DNA from 3 places in the Streptomyces sp. NPDC031554 genome. Region 2 is predicted to be linked to each of the others. Evidence: riboswitches for the same ligand, from Rfam matches in the RefSeq annotation. Region 2 holds a riboswitch; each other region holds the start of a gene.
The links. A riboswitch is a leader RNA that binds a small molecule or an ion and turns the genes downstream of it on or off. The one in region 2 is predicted to bind cobalamin.

Region 1 (4,228 bases), on a different contig from region 2:
GGATCTGGAAGCCGCCGCAGACGCCCAGCACGGGCCGCCGCTCGGCGACCCTGCGCAGGATCGCGTCCGCCAGCCCGCGCTCCCGCAGCCACTCCAGCGCGCGCACCGTCCCGCGGGTCCCGGGGATCACCACGAGGTCGGCGTCGGCCAGTTCCTCCGGCCGGTCCACGAACCGCACGACGACGCCCGGCTCGGCGGCCAGCGCGTCCACGTCGGTGAAGTTGGACATCAGCGGGACCGCGCAGACGGCGACCCGCAGCACGTCCTCGCCGACGGGCGGGGCGGTGTTCGACTCCCGGACGGTACCGCGCAGCGACACCCGCAGTCCGTCCTCCTCGTCGATGCCGAGGCCGTGCCGGAAGGGCAGGACGCCGTAGGTGTGCCGCCCGGTGAGCCCGTGGAGCATGTCGAGCCCCGGTTCCAGCAGGCTCACGTCCCCCCGGAACTTGTTGACCAGGAACCCCGCGACCAGTGCCTGGTCCTCGGGGGAGAGCAGCGCGACGGTGCCGAAGAAGGAGGCGAAGACCCCGCCGCGGTCGATGTCGCCGACGACGAGCACGGGGAGCCGCGCGTTGCGGGCGATCCCCATGTTCACGATGTCGGTCCGCCGCAGGTTGATCTCGGCGGGACTGCCCGCCCCCTCACAGATCACCGCGTCATACGTGCCCCGCAACTCGGCGAGACAGTCGAGGACGGTCCCGAGGAGTTCCTCCCGCCGTCCGCCGCGCAGCCCGCCCCTGGAGGACGATCCGCCGGGCTCCCCGGGCCTCCCGGGCTCCCCGGTCTCCCCGAAGAAGCCGCGCGCGCTCATCTCGCCGACCGGCTTGCCGAGCAGCACGACCTGGCTGCTCCGCTCGCCGCCCGGCTTGAGCAGCACCGGGTTCATCAGCGCCGTCGGCTCGATGCGGCAGGCCTGCGCCTGCATGGCCTGCGCGCGCCCGATCTCGGCGCCCTCGCGGGTCACGAACGAGTTGAGGGACATGTTCTGCGCCTTGAAGGGCGCCACCCGGACGCCCTGCCGCACCAGCCACCGGCAGATCCCGGCCGTGACGACGCTCTTGCCGGCGTCCGAGGTGGTGCCGGCGACGAGGAGACCCCCGCTCATGACGTACGCCCCTTCACTCCCGCCGCGAGGATCCTCGCGGCGACGACGCGCGCGGCGACGGTGGCGCCGAGCGCGAGCAGGCCGACGCGGCGGGAGAGCCGCGCGGCACGTTCGATGTCGCGGGCCTCGACGGGCCGCCCCCGCCCGCCGTTCAGCACGGGCCGGTGCTCGACGCGTCCGCCGTACGACAGCGTCCCGCCCAGCCGCACCCCGAGGGCGCCGGCGAACGAGGCCTCCACGGGACCGGCGTTGGGGCTGGGATGCCTGCGCGCGTCGGCCCGCCAGGCCCGCACCGCCCCGCGCGGATCGTCACCGGCGACGGCGGCCAGGACGGCGGTCAGCCGTGCCCCCGGCCAGCCGGCGACGTCGTCGAGCCGGGCCGACGCCCATCCGAAGCGCAGGTGGCGCGGCGAGCGGTGGCCGACCATGGCGTCCAGGGTGTTGACGGCCCGGAACCCGAGCAGCCCCGGCACGCCGCCGACGGCCCCCCACACCAGGGCGCCCACGACCGCGTCGGAGGTGTTCTCGGCGACGGACTCGACGACCGCGCGGGCGATCCCGTCGGCGTCCAGGGACTGCGGGTCCCGCCCGCACAGGTGCGGCAGCCGTGCCCGCGCGGCCTCGACGTCCCCCGCCTCCAGGGCCCGCCCGACGGTCCGGGCCTCCCGTACCAGCGAGGTCCCGCCGACGACGGCCCACGCGGCGGCTGCGGTCAGCGTGACGGAGGCGGCGGGGGAGCGGCGTGCGGCACGGGCGGCGAGGGCCCCGAGGGCCACGGCGCCGCCGGCGCACACGGCGGTGTGCAGGGCGCCCCACCCGCGGTGGTCCCGCCACAGCACCCGCTCCACGCCGGCCGCGGCCCGCCCGAACACGGCGACCGGATGCCCCCGGCGCGGATCGCCGAGGAGCAGGTCCCCCAGGAGGCCGGCGGCGGCACCGTACGCGTAGTGGCGATCGGTACCCATCGGCTCAGCCGGCCGACGGGCCGGGCAGTGACCTGGTGCTGTACCTCGAACGGCAGCCGAGCATGGCGGTATGTCCTCACTCAGGGTGTCCACGCCCTGGTTCGACGAGACCGGCGACGAGAGTTCCTGGCTCCCGGGGGGGTCTACCCCGGTGACAGTGGCGGGACCGCGCCGGATTCACACCGGCTTCCTCCTGCGTCGCCGTACATGGCCCCGGAAGTCCACCACGGGCCCGGAACGGCCGTCAACTCGCTGTTGACCTGCGACGGGACAGTGTGCAGAACCCCACAGGCCGCCGGCCCCCGCACATCGCCGGTCACGGCCGCCACGCGCGCGTGGGGCGCGGGACGGTGGTCCGTCCCGCGCCCCACGCGCGTGTGTGTGCCGTCCGGTCAGACGATGATCAGCGAGATCCCGTAGGCCACCGCCCCGGCGCAGGCTGCGAAGCACGCGTACGCGCCGGTGACGGCCAGGGTGGCGGAGCCGCCCCGGGCCACGGCCCGCTCGCGGTGGGAGAGGCCCATGATGCCGAGGGTGAACAGGGCCACGAGGGCCACGGTGACGACGAGACTGACGCCGAAGACGGAGCCGAGAGCCGCCCAGTCGATCTTCATGCTGCTTCTTCCTTCGTACCGGTGGGGGCCGGACTCAGACGGTGGTGACGGTGGGGGCGGCCGGCGGGGCCGGCTCCGCCGGGGCGGGGATGGTGGCCGTGAGGTCCTCGGTGACCGTGCCCGCCGGGGGCGGGGTCACGGCGGCGATCGCGGTGGTGACCACGCCGGCCGGCTCGTCGTCGACGACGTTCGTGTGGTCGACGACCTCGCGCCGCGAGATCTTCCAGATCGCCGCGCTGGAGGCGATGAGGAACACCGCGACGAGCGCCGTGCCCCAGCTGCCGAAGCCGGTCACGTACTCGGCGAGGGCGCCGACCAGGGCCGCGGCCGGCAGCGTCAGGCCCCAGGCGACGAACATCCGGGTGGCGGTCGACCAGCGCACGACGCCGCCCTTGCGGCCCAGGCCCGCGCCCATGACCGAGCCGGAGACCGAGTGCGTGGTGGAGAGCGAGAAGCCCAGGTGGGAGGAGGCCAGGATGACGGTGGCCGCGCTGGTCTGGGCGGCGAAGCCCTGCTGCGGCTGGAGGTCGGTCAGGCCCTTGCCCATGGTGCGGATGATGCGCCAGCCGCCGAGGTAGGTGCCGAGCGCGATCGCCAGGCCCGCGGACAGGATGACCCACAGCGGCGGGTCGGAGTCGGGGGCGACGGCGCCGCCGGCGACCAGGGCGAGGGTGATGATGCCCATCGTCTTCTGCGCGTCGTTGGTGCCGTGGGCGAGCGAGACCAGGCCGGCGGAGGCGATCTGGCCGGTTCGGTAGCCCTTGGCGGCGGCCTTGCCGTCGGCCTTCCTGCCCAGCGAGTACGACAGCCGGGTCGCGAGCATCGCCGCGACGCCCGCGACGATCGGCGCCGCGACCGCCGGGATCAGGACCTTGGTGACGAGCACGTCGCCGTGGACCGCGCCGGCGCCGGCCGAGGCGATGGTGGCGCCGATCAGACCGCCCATCAGGGCGTGCGAGGAACTGGACGGGAGTCCGACCAGCCAGGTCAGCAGGTTCCAGAGGATCGCGCCGACCAGGGCGGCGAAGATGACCTCGGGGCGGATGCCGGTCTCGTCGACGAGACCCTTGGAGATCGTGTTGGCGACCTCCACGGAGAGAAAGGCGCCTACAAGGTTCAGGACGGCGGACATGGCCACCGCCACCTTGGGCTTGAGCGCACCGGTCGAGATGGTGGTGGCCATCGCGTTGGCGGTGTCGTGGAAACCGTTCGTGAAATCGAACGCGAGTGCGGTTACTACCACAATCGCGAGGATCAGCGAGAAGCTTTCCATTTACCCAGGCAATCGTTCGAAGTCATTGGCTGGATGAACGTAGGTAACCCGGGTGAACGGAAGGTGAACTGGGACGGGCATCGTGGTGTCCACAATCGGCGATGTCGATTCCGCTTCGTCGCGACGCCCCGGACGCCGCACGGGTCCGGGTCCCCGCCCCCCGTTCCCGACGGCCCCGCGGGGCCGTCGAGGAGACGTTCGTCACCTGGCAGGATCGCGGCATGGCAGAGCAGCGAAGCGACACCGGCGACGGCCTCCACGACCTCCGCGG
Region 2 (4,228 bases):
CACCACCCGCTCCACCAGCCCGGCGGCCTGGAGCCGGTCGCACAGGCGGCTCGTGGACGGCGGGGTGGAGGCCAGCGAGTCGGCGAGGGTGCGCAGGTTGATGCCCTCCTGGTGCTCCAGGACGAACAGCACGCGGAGCTGGGACGCGGACGCGGGCGCCGTGGAGGCCCGTCCCCACAGCACTTCCAGCAGCTCCGCGGCCGTCGCGGTCACCCGTGCGACCTGGTCGGGTTCCGGGCGGTGGCGGAAGGCAGTCACGGTCACACTCTCGCAGACACCGGGACGGCCGCCGGCGTACTGGCGGCTCCCCCGCCCCTCGGAACCCCTCGAACCCGCCGCGCCGCTCCGGCGCGCGGGACGCCTCCGGCCGGCGGACCGGCCACAGAGCGAAGGATCGGTGTTACTCCCGTCGTGGTACCCCCCGTCACGAACAGATTCGTCACCGCCGAACGCGCCCTGCGCACGGCGGCACCCCAGGAACTGGTCGAGGCCGTCCGCGGTGCGCTGGTCGAGCAGTACGCGGCGCTCCGCGTCGAGCTGCTCATGGCCGACTACGGCCTGACCGTGCTGCAGCCGGTGGCCGGCCCCCGGGACCGGGAGCCCCTGCCGGTGCACGCCGGCGCCGCGGGCCGCGCGTTCGGCGCGCAGGAGCCGTGCGTCGAGCCGGCCGGGAGCGGGCGGGTGCGGGCGCACCTGCCGGTCTCGGTGCGCGGCGACCGGCTCGGGGTGCTGTCGGTGACGCTGCCCGAGGACGGCGGGGCGCCGGACGTGCTGGGCGAGCTGGCGGAGGTCGCGCAGGTGCTCGGGCACGAGGTGGTCGTGGCCGAGCGGGCCACCGACCTGTACCTGCGGGCCCGGCGCAGGGAACGGCTCACCCTGGCCGCGGAGATGCAGTGGCAGCTCCTCCCGGCCCGCTCCGGCACCGGCCCCGGATACGCGCTCGGCGCCCAGGTGGAGCCCGCCTACGCCGTCCACGGCGACCACTTCGACTGGTCCGCGACGGACGACCGCCTCACCCTGTACGTCAACAACGGCACGGGGGAGGGCACGGAGGCGTCGCTGCTGACGAACCTGGCGGTCAGCGCGCTGCGCAACGCGCGGCGGGCCGGTCTGCCGATCGCCGATCAGGCGGCGCTGGCCGACCAGGCGGTGCACGCCCACCACCGGGGCCGCCGCCACCTGTCGGTGCTGATGCTGGAGGTCGAACTCGCCACGGGACGGGCCCAGGTGGTGGACGCCGGCTCGCCGCGGCTGCTGCGGCTGCGGGCGGGCACCGTCGAACGCGTGCACCTGGAAGCCCAGTTGCCGCTGGGCATGTTCGAGGAGACCGACTACGTGGCACAGCCGCTCCAGGTGGAGCCCGGTGACCGGCTGGTGTTCGTCAGCGACGGCGTCCACGCGGTCGCCCCGTCCGGCGGAAGGACGTACGGGGACACCGCCCTGGCCCGCGCGATCGCCGCCACCCGGCTGCTGCCGGCGGCCGAGGTCCCGTGCGCCGTGCTGCGTGAACTGACGGGGCGCCGCGGCGGGTCCGCGGCGCAGGACGACGCGCTCGTGGTGTGCCTGGACTGGCACGGCCGCTGACCCCGCGGGCCCCGGTCCCGCGCGGCCCCCGGCCGGCCGGTGTGGCGAAACCGACACGGCCGCCGACCGGGGTCCCCACAGCCCCGGCGAGGCCGGTGTGCGCCGGGACGACACCCCGCGTCCGCCGTCCGTGCGCCCCCGTTCCCGCTTGTCACCGCCCCTGTCCTCGCACTACTGTCACCACGCCTTGGTGAACGGGAAATCCGGTGTGATGCCGGTGCGGCCCTCGCCACTGTGATCGGGAAGTCCGGCTCCGGCCCTCACGGGCAGCCACTGGGTCCTCATGGACCCGGGAAGGCGGAGCACGGGCGGTGGTACCCGTCAGCCAGGAGACCGGCCAAGGCGCGTCAACCATCCACGAGGTGCTGGAGAGGGTCTGCTGAGCCATGCACATAGCCGAGGGTTTTCTGCCTCCGGCGCACGCGGTCGCCTGGAGCGTCGCGTCGGCGCCGTTCGTCGTCCACGGAGCCCGGTCGCTCACCCGTGAAGTCAGGGAACATCCCGAGAGCACCCTGCTGCTCGGCGCCTCCGGCGCCTTCACGTTCGTCCTGTCCGCTCTCAAACTCCCTTCGGTGACCGGGAGTTGTTCACATCCCACCGGTACCGGGCTGGGCGCCGTGCTGTTCCGGCCGCCGATCATGGCCGTGCTGGGCACGATCACCCTGCTCTTCCAGGCCCTGCTGCTCGCACACGGCGGCCTGACCACGCTCGGCGCCAACGTGTTCTCCATGGCGATCGTCGGGCCGTGGGCCGGATACGGCGTGTACCGCCTGCTGCGGCACCGCCGCGTGCCGCTGATGGTCGCGGTGTTCGCCGGCGCGTTCGTCGCCGACCTGTCCACCTACTGCGTGACCAGTGTGCAGCTGGCGCTGGCGTTCCCCGACCCGAGCAGCGGGTTCCTCGGCGCGCTCGGCAAGTTCGGGTCCATCTTCGCCGTCACGCAGATCCCGCTGGCGGTGAGCGAGGGGCTCCTGACCGTCCTGGTGATGCGGCTGCTCGTGCAGTCCAGCAAGGGCGAACTGGCCCGGCTGGGCGTGCTGCCGGCCGGGGACCGCACGTCGGACACGACCGGGGCGGTGACCCGGTGAAGCGGAACACGAGGATCAACCTCCTGCTGCTGCTCGCCGTGCTCGCGCTCGCGGTGCTGCCGCTGGCCCTGGGCCTCGGCGACCACAAGGAGCAGCCGTTCGCCGGGGCCGACGGCGAGGCGGAGACGGCGATCACCGAGCTGCGGCCGGACTACGAGCCGTGGTTCTCGCCCCTGTACGAGCCGCCGTCCGGGGAGATCGAGTCGGCGCTGTTCGCCCTCCAGGCGGCCCTGGGCGCGGGCGTCCTCGCCTACTACTTCGGGGTGCGCCGCGGCCGCCGCCAGGGCGAACTGCGGACGCTGGCAAGGCTGGAGCGGGAGCAGGACGGGGCCGACGTCCCGGACGGCACCGACGCCCGGAGCGGTGGCGACGCCCTGAGCGGCACCGAACCGCGGGACGGCGCCGACGCCCGGGCCGGTGCCGAAGCGCGCAGCGGGGCCGCGGGGCCCGACGGCGTGGGCGCGCCCGATCCGGGGAAGTCCTCGCGGGGACGGGTCTGACCGGGCGTGCTGCCGATCGACGCGGCGGCGCACAGCAGCCGCTGGCGCCACCGCCATCCCGTGGACAAGGCCGTGCTGGGGCTCGGCCTCACCCTGCTCGCGGTCTCCCTGCCGCCCTGGCCCGGCGCGGCCCTGGTCCTGCTGACGGCGCTCGCCCTGCTGCTGGGGCCGGCGGGGGTGCCGCCCCGCCGGCTGTGGCGCGCCTACCGGGTCCCGCTGGGCTTCTGCGCGTCGGGCGCGCTCACCCTGCTCGTGCAGGTGGGCGGGCCCGACGGGTTCGTGACGCCGGCCGACGGCGGCCCGGTGCGGGCCGGGGAGCTGATGCTGCGCACCTCGGCCGCCTCGCTCGGCGTGCTGCTGTTCGCGTTCACCACGCCCATGTCGGACCTGCTGCCCCGCCTGGTGAGGGCCGGCGTGCCCGCGCCGGTCGTCGACGTCGCCCTGGTGACGTACCGCATGAGTTTCCTGCTGCTGGACTCGATGCGCCGGATCCGGGAGGCGCAGGCGGCCCGGCTCGGGCACACCGGCCGGGCCGCCGAGTGGCGTTCGCTCGCCGGGCTCGGCGCCACCGCCTTCGTGCGGGCCTTCGACCGGGCGGCGCGGCTACAGGCCGGGCTCGCCGGACGCGGTTACGACGGCACCCTGCGGGTCCTGGTGCCCGAGGCCCGCGTCTCGGCGCGCTTCACGGCGGCCGCGGCCGCCCTCCTGGTGGCTCTGGCCGTCATCGCCCTCGTCCTGGAAAGGCCCCTGTCATGAGCGAGCTGGTCGCCCTGCGGGGTGTCTCCTTCGGGTACGAGGACGGCCCGGCCGTGCTCGAGGACCTCGACTTCACGGTGCGCGAGGGGCGCGCCCTCGCCCTGCTCGGCCGCAACGGCAGCGGGAAGACGACCCTGATGCGGCTGCTCAGCGGCGGACTGCGCCCGCGGACCGGCACGCTGACGGTCGAGGGACGGCCGGTCGGGTACGACCGCAAGGGGCTGACCCGGCTGCGGACGACCGTGCAGCTGGTGGTGCAGGACCCCGACGACCAGCTGTTCGCCGCGTCCGTCGCCCAGG
Region 3 (4,228 bases), on a different contig from region 2:
GGGGCGGGGGTGCGGCGAAGTGAAGGACGGCGTGAACGGCGTCGCACTCGCCGTCTTCATCTTCTTCTTCCTGGCCGTCACGGTCATGGGCTTCCTGGCCGCGCGCTGGCGCAAGGCCGCCGACGAGCACAGCCTCGACGAATGGGGCCTGGGCGGCCGGTCGTTCGGCACCTGGGTCACCTGGTTCCTGCTCGGCGGCGACCTGTACACCGCCTACACGTTCGTGGCGGTCCCGGCGGCCATCTACGCGGCCGGCGCGGCGGGCTTCTTCGCGGTGCCGTACACGATCCTCGTCTACCCGCTGATCTTCACGTTCCTGCCACGCCTGTGGTCGGTGTCGCACCGGCACGGGTACGTGACGACCTCGGACTTCGTGCGCGGCCGGTTCGGCTCCAAGGGGCTGTCCCTGGCCGTGGCCGTCACCGGCATCCTGGCCACCATGCCGTACATCGCGCTCCAGCTCGTCGGCATCCAGGCCGTGCTGGACGTGATGGGCGTCGGCGGCGGCGAGAACACCAACTGGTTCGTCAAGGACCTGCCGCTGCTGATCGCCTTCGGCGTGCTGGCGGCGTACACCTACTCGTCGGGTCTGCGGGCGCCCGCGCTGATCGCGTTCGTGAAGGACGCGCTGATCTACCTCGTCATCGCGGTGGCGATCATCTACATCCCCATCAAGCTCGGCGGGTTCGACGACGTCTTCGCCAAGGCGGGCGACGCCTTCGCGCAGACCAACCCGGCGACCGGCAAGCCGCGCGGGGCGCTCGCCCCGGCCGAGGCGGGCCAGTGGACGTACGCCACGCTGGCGCTGGGGTCCGCGCTGGCGCTGTTCATGTACCCGCACTCGATCACCGCGACGCTGTCCTCGCGCAGCCGTGACGTGATCCGCCGCAACACCACGATCCTGCCGCTGTACTCCCTCATGCTCGGCCTGCTCGCCCTGCTGGGCTTCATGGCGATCGCCGCCGGGGTGAAGGTCACCAACGGCCAGCTGGCGATCCCGCAGCTCTTCGAGGACATGTTCCCGGCCTGGTTCGCGGGCGTGGCCTTCGCGGCGATCGGCATCGGCGCGCTGGTACCGGCCGCCATCATGTCGATCGCGGCCGCGAACCTGTTCACCCGCAACATCTACAAGGACTTCATCAAGCCGGACGCCACGCCCAAGGAGGAGACCCGCGTCTCCAAGCTGGTCTCGCTGCTGGTGAAGGTGGGCGCGCTGGTCTTCGTCCTCACCATGGACAAGACGGTCGCCATCAACTTCCAGCTGCTGGGCGGCATCTGGATCCTGCAGACCTTCCCGGCCCTGGTGGGCGGCCTGTTCACCCGCTGGTTCCACCGCTGGGCCCTGCTGGGCGGCTGGGCCGTCGGCATGGTCTACGGCACGGTCGCGGCGTACGGCGTCGCCTCCCCGACGCAGGCGCACTTCGGCGGCTCGTCGAAGGAGATCCCCGGCATCGGGGAGATCGGCTACATCGGCCTGACGGCGTTCGTGCTGAACGTGGTGGTGGCGGTGGCGCTGACCTTCGTCCTGAAGGCGCTGAAGGCCCCGGAGGGCGTCGACGAGACGTCCCCGTCGGACTACACGGCGGACGCCGGCGACCCGGGCGTCCAGGTGGAACTGCCGCCGGCGACCGCGGGGACGGCCGCGGGGCACTGAGGCGTCTTCGAGATCCCGCAGCGGGCCGCCGGGGCATGTCCCCGGCGGCCCGTCGGCGTAGGCGCCCGTGCCGCCGGGACGGGCCCACGTCCTCACGGAGTTGACGCTGCGAAGCCGGTCCGACACAACATCTGGGGGTCGCGCGGCGACCCGGCACAAGATGTATGCTCATGCTCGCTGTCGCCGCAGGGGAATCCGGTGCGAATCCGGAACTGTCCCGCAACGGTGTACTCGTGTGCGCGCCCCTCCATGCGCGCCCGCACGGTCAGTCCGAGCACCTGCCGGCAGCGCACCCGGTCCGTCCGGCTCGGGTGCCCTGACGTCCGGGCCTCGCGGAATGGGCCGGTGGACGCGACGCGCCCCCGCGCTCGTGTGCTGCCCCCTGCTCTGCGCAAGGCCCCGCCGAGCGAGGGAGAGCCCCACGTGACCATCGCGCCAGCCGAACCGGCTTCAGCGGCCCCGGAGACCGACGGTCCCGGAGCCGCGCTGCTGCGGACCCTGACCGAACTGACCGCCGACCTCCCCGACACCGACCCCGGCCGGGTCGCCGCCGCCGCCCTGCGGGGCCGGTCCGCGCGGGCGGACGAGGCGGAGCTGCGCGAGCTGGCCACGGAGGCGGCCGCCGGCCTGATCTCCGAGGACCCCGCCTACTCCCGGCTGGCCGCCCGGCTGCTGACGATCGGCATCCGCGCCGAGGCCGCCTCGCAGGGCGTCACCTCCTTCACCGGGTCCGTCGCCGTCGGCCACCGCGAGGGCCTGATCGCCGACCGCACCGCCGCGTTCGTGCGGCTGCACGCCGCCCGGCTCGACGCGCTGGTCGACACCGACGCCGACGACCGCTTCGGCTACTTCGGCCTGCGCACCCTGCACAGCCGCTACCTGCTGCGCCACCCGCTGACCCGCAAGGTCGTCGAGACGCCCCAGCACTTCCTGCTGCGGGTGGCGTGCGGCCTGGCCGAGGACGACACGGCGAGGAGCGTCGACGAGGTCGCCGCGCTCCACGGGCTGATGAGCCGGCTGGACTACCTGCCCTCCTCCCCCACCCTGTTCAACTCCGGCACCCGGCACCCGCAGATGTCGTCCTGCTACCTCCTCGACTCCCCCCTGGACGAGCTGGACTCCCTCTACGACCGCTACCACCAGGTCGCCCGCCTCTCGAAGCACGCCGGCGGCATCGGGCTGTCGTACAGCCGCATCCGCTCGCGCGGGTCGCTCATCCGCGGCACCAACGGGCACTCCAACGGCATCGTGCCGTTCCTGAAGACCCTGGACGCCTCGGTCGCCGCCGTGAACCAGGGCGGCCGGCGCAAGGGCGCGGCCGCGGTCTACCTGGAGACCTGGCACGCCGACATCGAGGAGTTCCTGGAACTGCGCGACAACACCGGTGAGGACGCGCGCCGTACGCACAACCTCAACCTGGCGCACTGGGTGCCGGACGAGTTCATGCGGCGGGTCGACGCCGACGGGCAGTGGTCCCTGTTCTCCCCGGCCGACGTGCCCGAGCTGGTCGACCTGTGGGGCGACGAGTTCGACGCGGCCTACCGCGCGGCCGAGGCCGCGGGCCTCGCGAGGAGGACCCTCCCCGCCCGCGACCTGTACGGGCGCATGATGCGCACCCTGGCGCAGACCGGCAACGGCTGGATGACCTTCAAGGACGCGGCCAACCGCACCGCCAACCAGACCGCGGAACCGGGTCACGTGATCCACTCCTCGAACCTGTGCACGGAGATCCTGGAGGTCACCGACGACGGCGAGACGGCGGTCTGCAACCTGGGTTCGGTGAACCTCGGGGCGTTCGTCGACACGGCCCCCGGCGCCCCCGACGTCATCGACTGGGAGCGGCTGGACGAGACCGTCCGCACCGCCGTCACCTTCCTCGACCGGGTCGTCGACATCAACTTCTACCCCACCGGGCAGGCGAGCCGCTCCAACGCCCGCTGGCGCCCCGTCGGGCTGGGCGCGATGGGCCTCCAGGACGTCTTCTTCAAGCTGCGGCTGCCCTTCGACTCGCCCGAGGCCAGGGCGCTGTCCACCCGGATCGCCGAGCGGATCATGCTCGCCGCGTACGAGGCCTCCGCCGACCTCGCCGAGCGCAACGGCCCGCTGCCCGCCTGGGAGAAGACCCGCACCGCCCGGGGCGTACTGCACCCGGACCACTACGGTGTCGAGTTCGCCTGGCCGCAGCGCTGGGCGGCGCTGCGCGAGCGCGTCGCGGCGACCGGCATGCGCAACTCGCTGCTCCTGGCCATCGCGCCGACCGCCACCATCGCCTCCATCGCCGGCGTGTACGAGTGCATCGAGCCGCAGGTCTCCAACCTGTTCAAGCGCGAGACGCTGTCCGGCGAGTTCCTCCAGGTCAACTCCTACCTGGTGCGCGACCTCAAGGAGCTGGGCGTCTGGGACGCCCGCACCCGCGAGGCCCTGCGCGAGGCGAACGGCTCGGTGCAGTCCTTCACCTGGATCCCCGAGGACGTACGGGCGCTGTACCGCACGGCGTGGGAGATCCCGCAGCGCGGCCTGATCGACATGGCCGCCGCCCGCACCCCGTACCTGGACCAGGCCCAGTCCCTGAAC

Region 1: another riboswitch for cobalamin. It lies ahead of ACZ5FU_RS23080 (cobalamin biosynthesis protein); the one in region 2 lies ahead of ACZ5FU_RS29255 (energy-coupling factor ABC transporter permease).
Region 3: another riboswitch for cobalamin. It lies ahead of ACZ5FU_RS02300 (ribonucleoside-diphosphate reductase subunit alpha); the one in region 2 lies ahead of ACZ5FU_RS29255 (energy-coupling factor ABC transporter permease).

The regions. Positions count from the first base shown of each region.
Region 1 is NZ_JBVIKX010000009.1:53,245-57,472, reverse strand. Features, by position in the region: gene ACZ5FU_RS23085 (cobyric acid synthase) at 1-1,105, opposite strand, end outside; gene ACZ5FU_RS23080 (cobalamin biosynthesis protein) at 1,102-2,070, opposite strand; cobalamin riboswitch at 2,172-2,311, opposite strand; gene ACZ5FU_RS23075 (hypothetical protein) at 2,463-2,684, opposite strand; gene ACZ5FU_RS23070 (inorganic phosphate transporter) at 2,719-3,957, opposite strand; gene ACZ5FU_RS23065 (class II aldolase/adducin family protein) at 4,179-4,228, shown strand, end outside.
Region 2 is NZ_JBVIKX010000013.1:189,700-193,927, reverse strand. Features, by position in the region: gene ACZ5FU_RS29265 (MarR family winged helix-turn-helix transcriptional regulator) at 1-264, opposite strand, end outside; gene ACZ5FU_RS29260 (PP2C family protein-serine/threonine phosphatase) at 412-1,584, shown strand; cobalamin riboswitch at 1,756-1,940, shown strand; gene ACZ5FU_RS29255 (energy-coupling factor ABC transporter permease) at 1,971-2,672, shown strand; gene ACZ5FU_RS29250 (energy-coupling factor ABC transporter substrate-binding protein) at 2,669-3,172, shown strand; gene cbiQ (cobalt ECF transporter T component CbiQ) at 3,179-3,928, shown strand; gene ACZ5FU_RS29240 (energy-coupling factor ABC transporter ATP-binding protein) at 3,925-4,228, shown strand, end outside.
Region 3 is NZ_JBVIKX010000001.1:530,786-535,013, forward strand. Features, by position in the region: gene ACZ5FU_RS02290 (DUF3311 domain-containing protein) at 1-23, shown strand, start outside; gene mctP (monocarboxylate uptake permease MctP) at 20-1,654, shown strand; cobalamin riboswitch at 1,819-1,954, shown strand; gene ACZ5FU_RS02300 (ribonucleoside-diphosphate reductase subunit alpha) at 2,078-4,228, shown strand, end outside.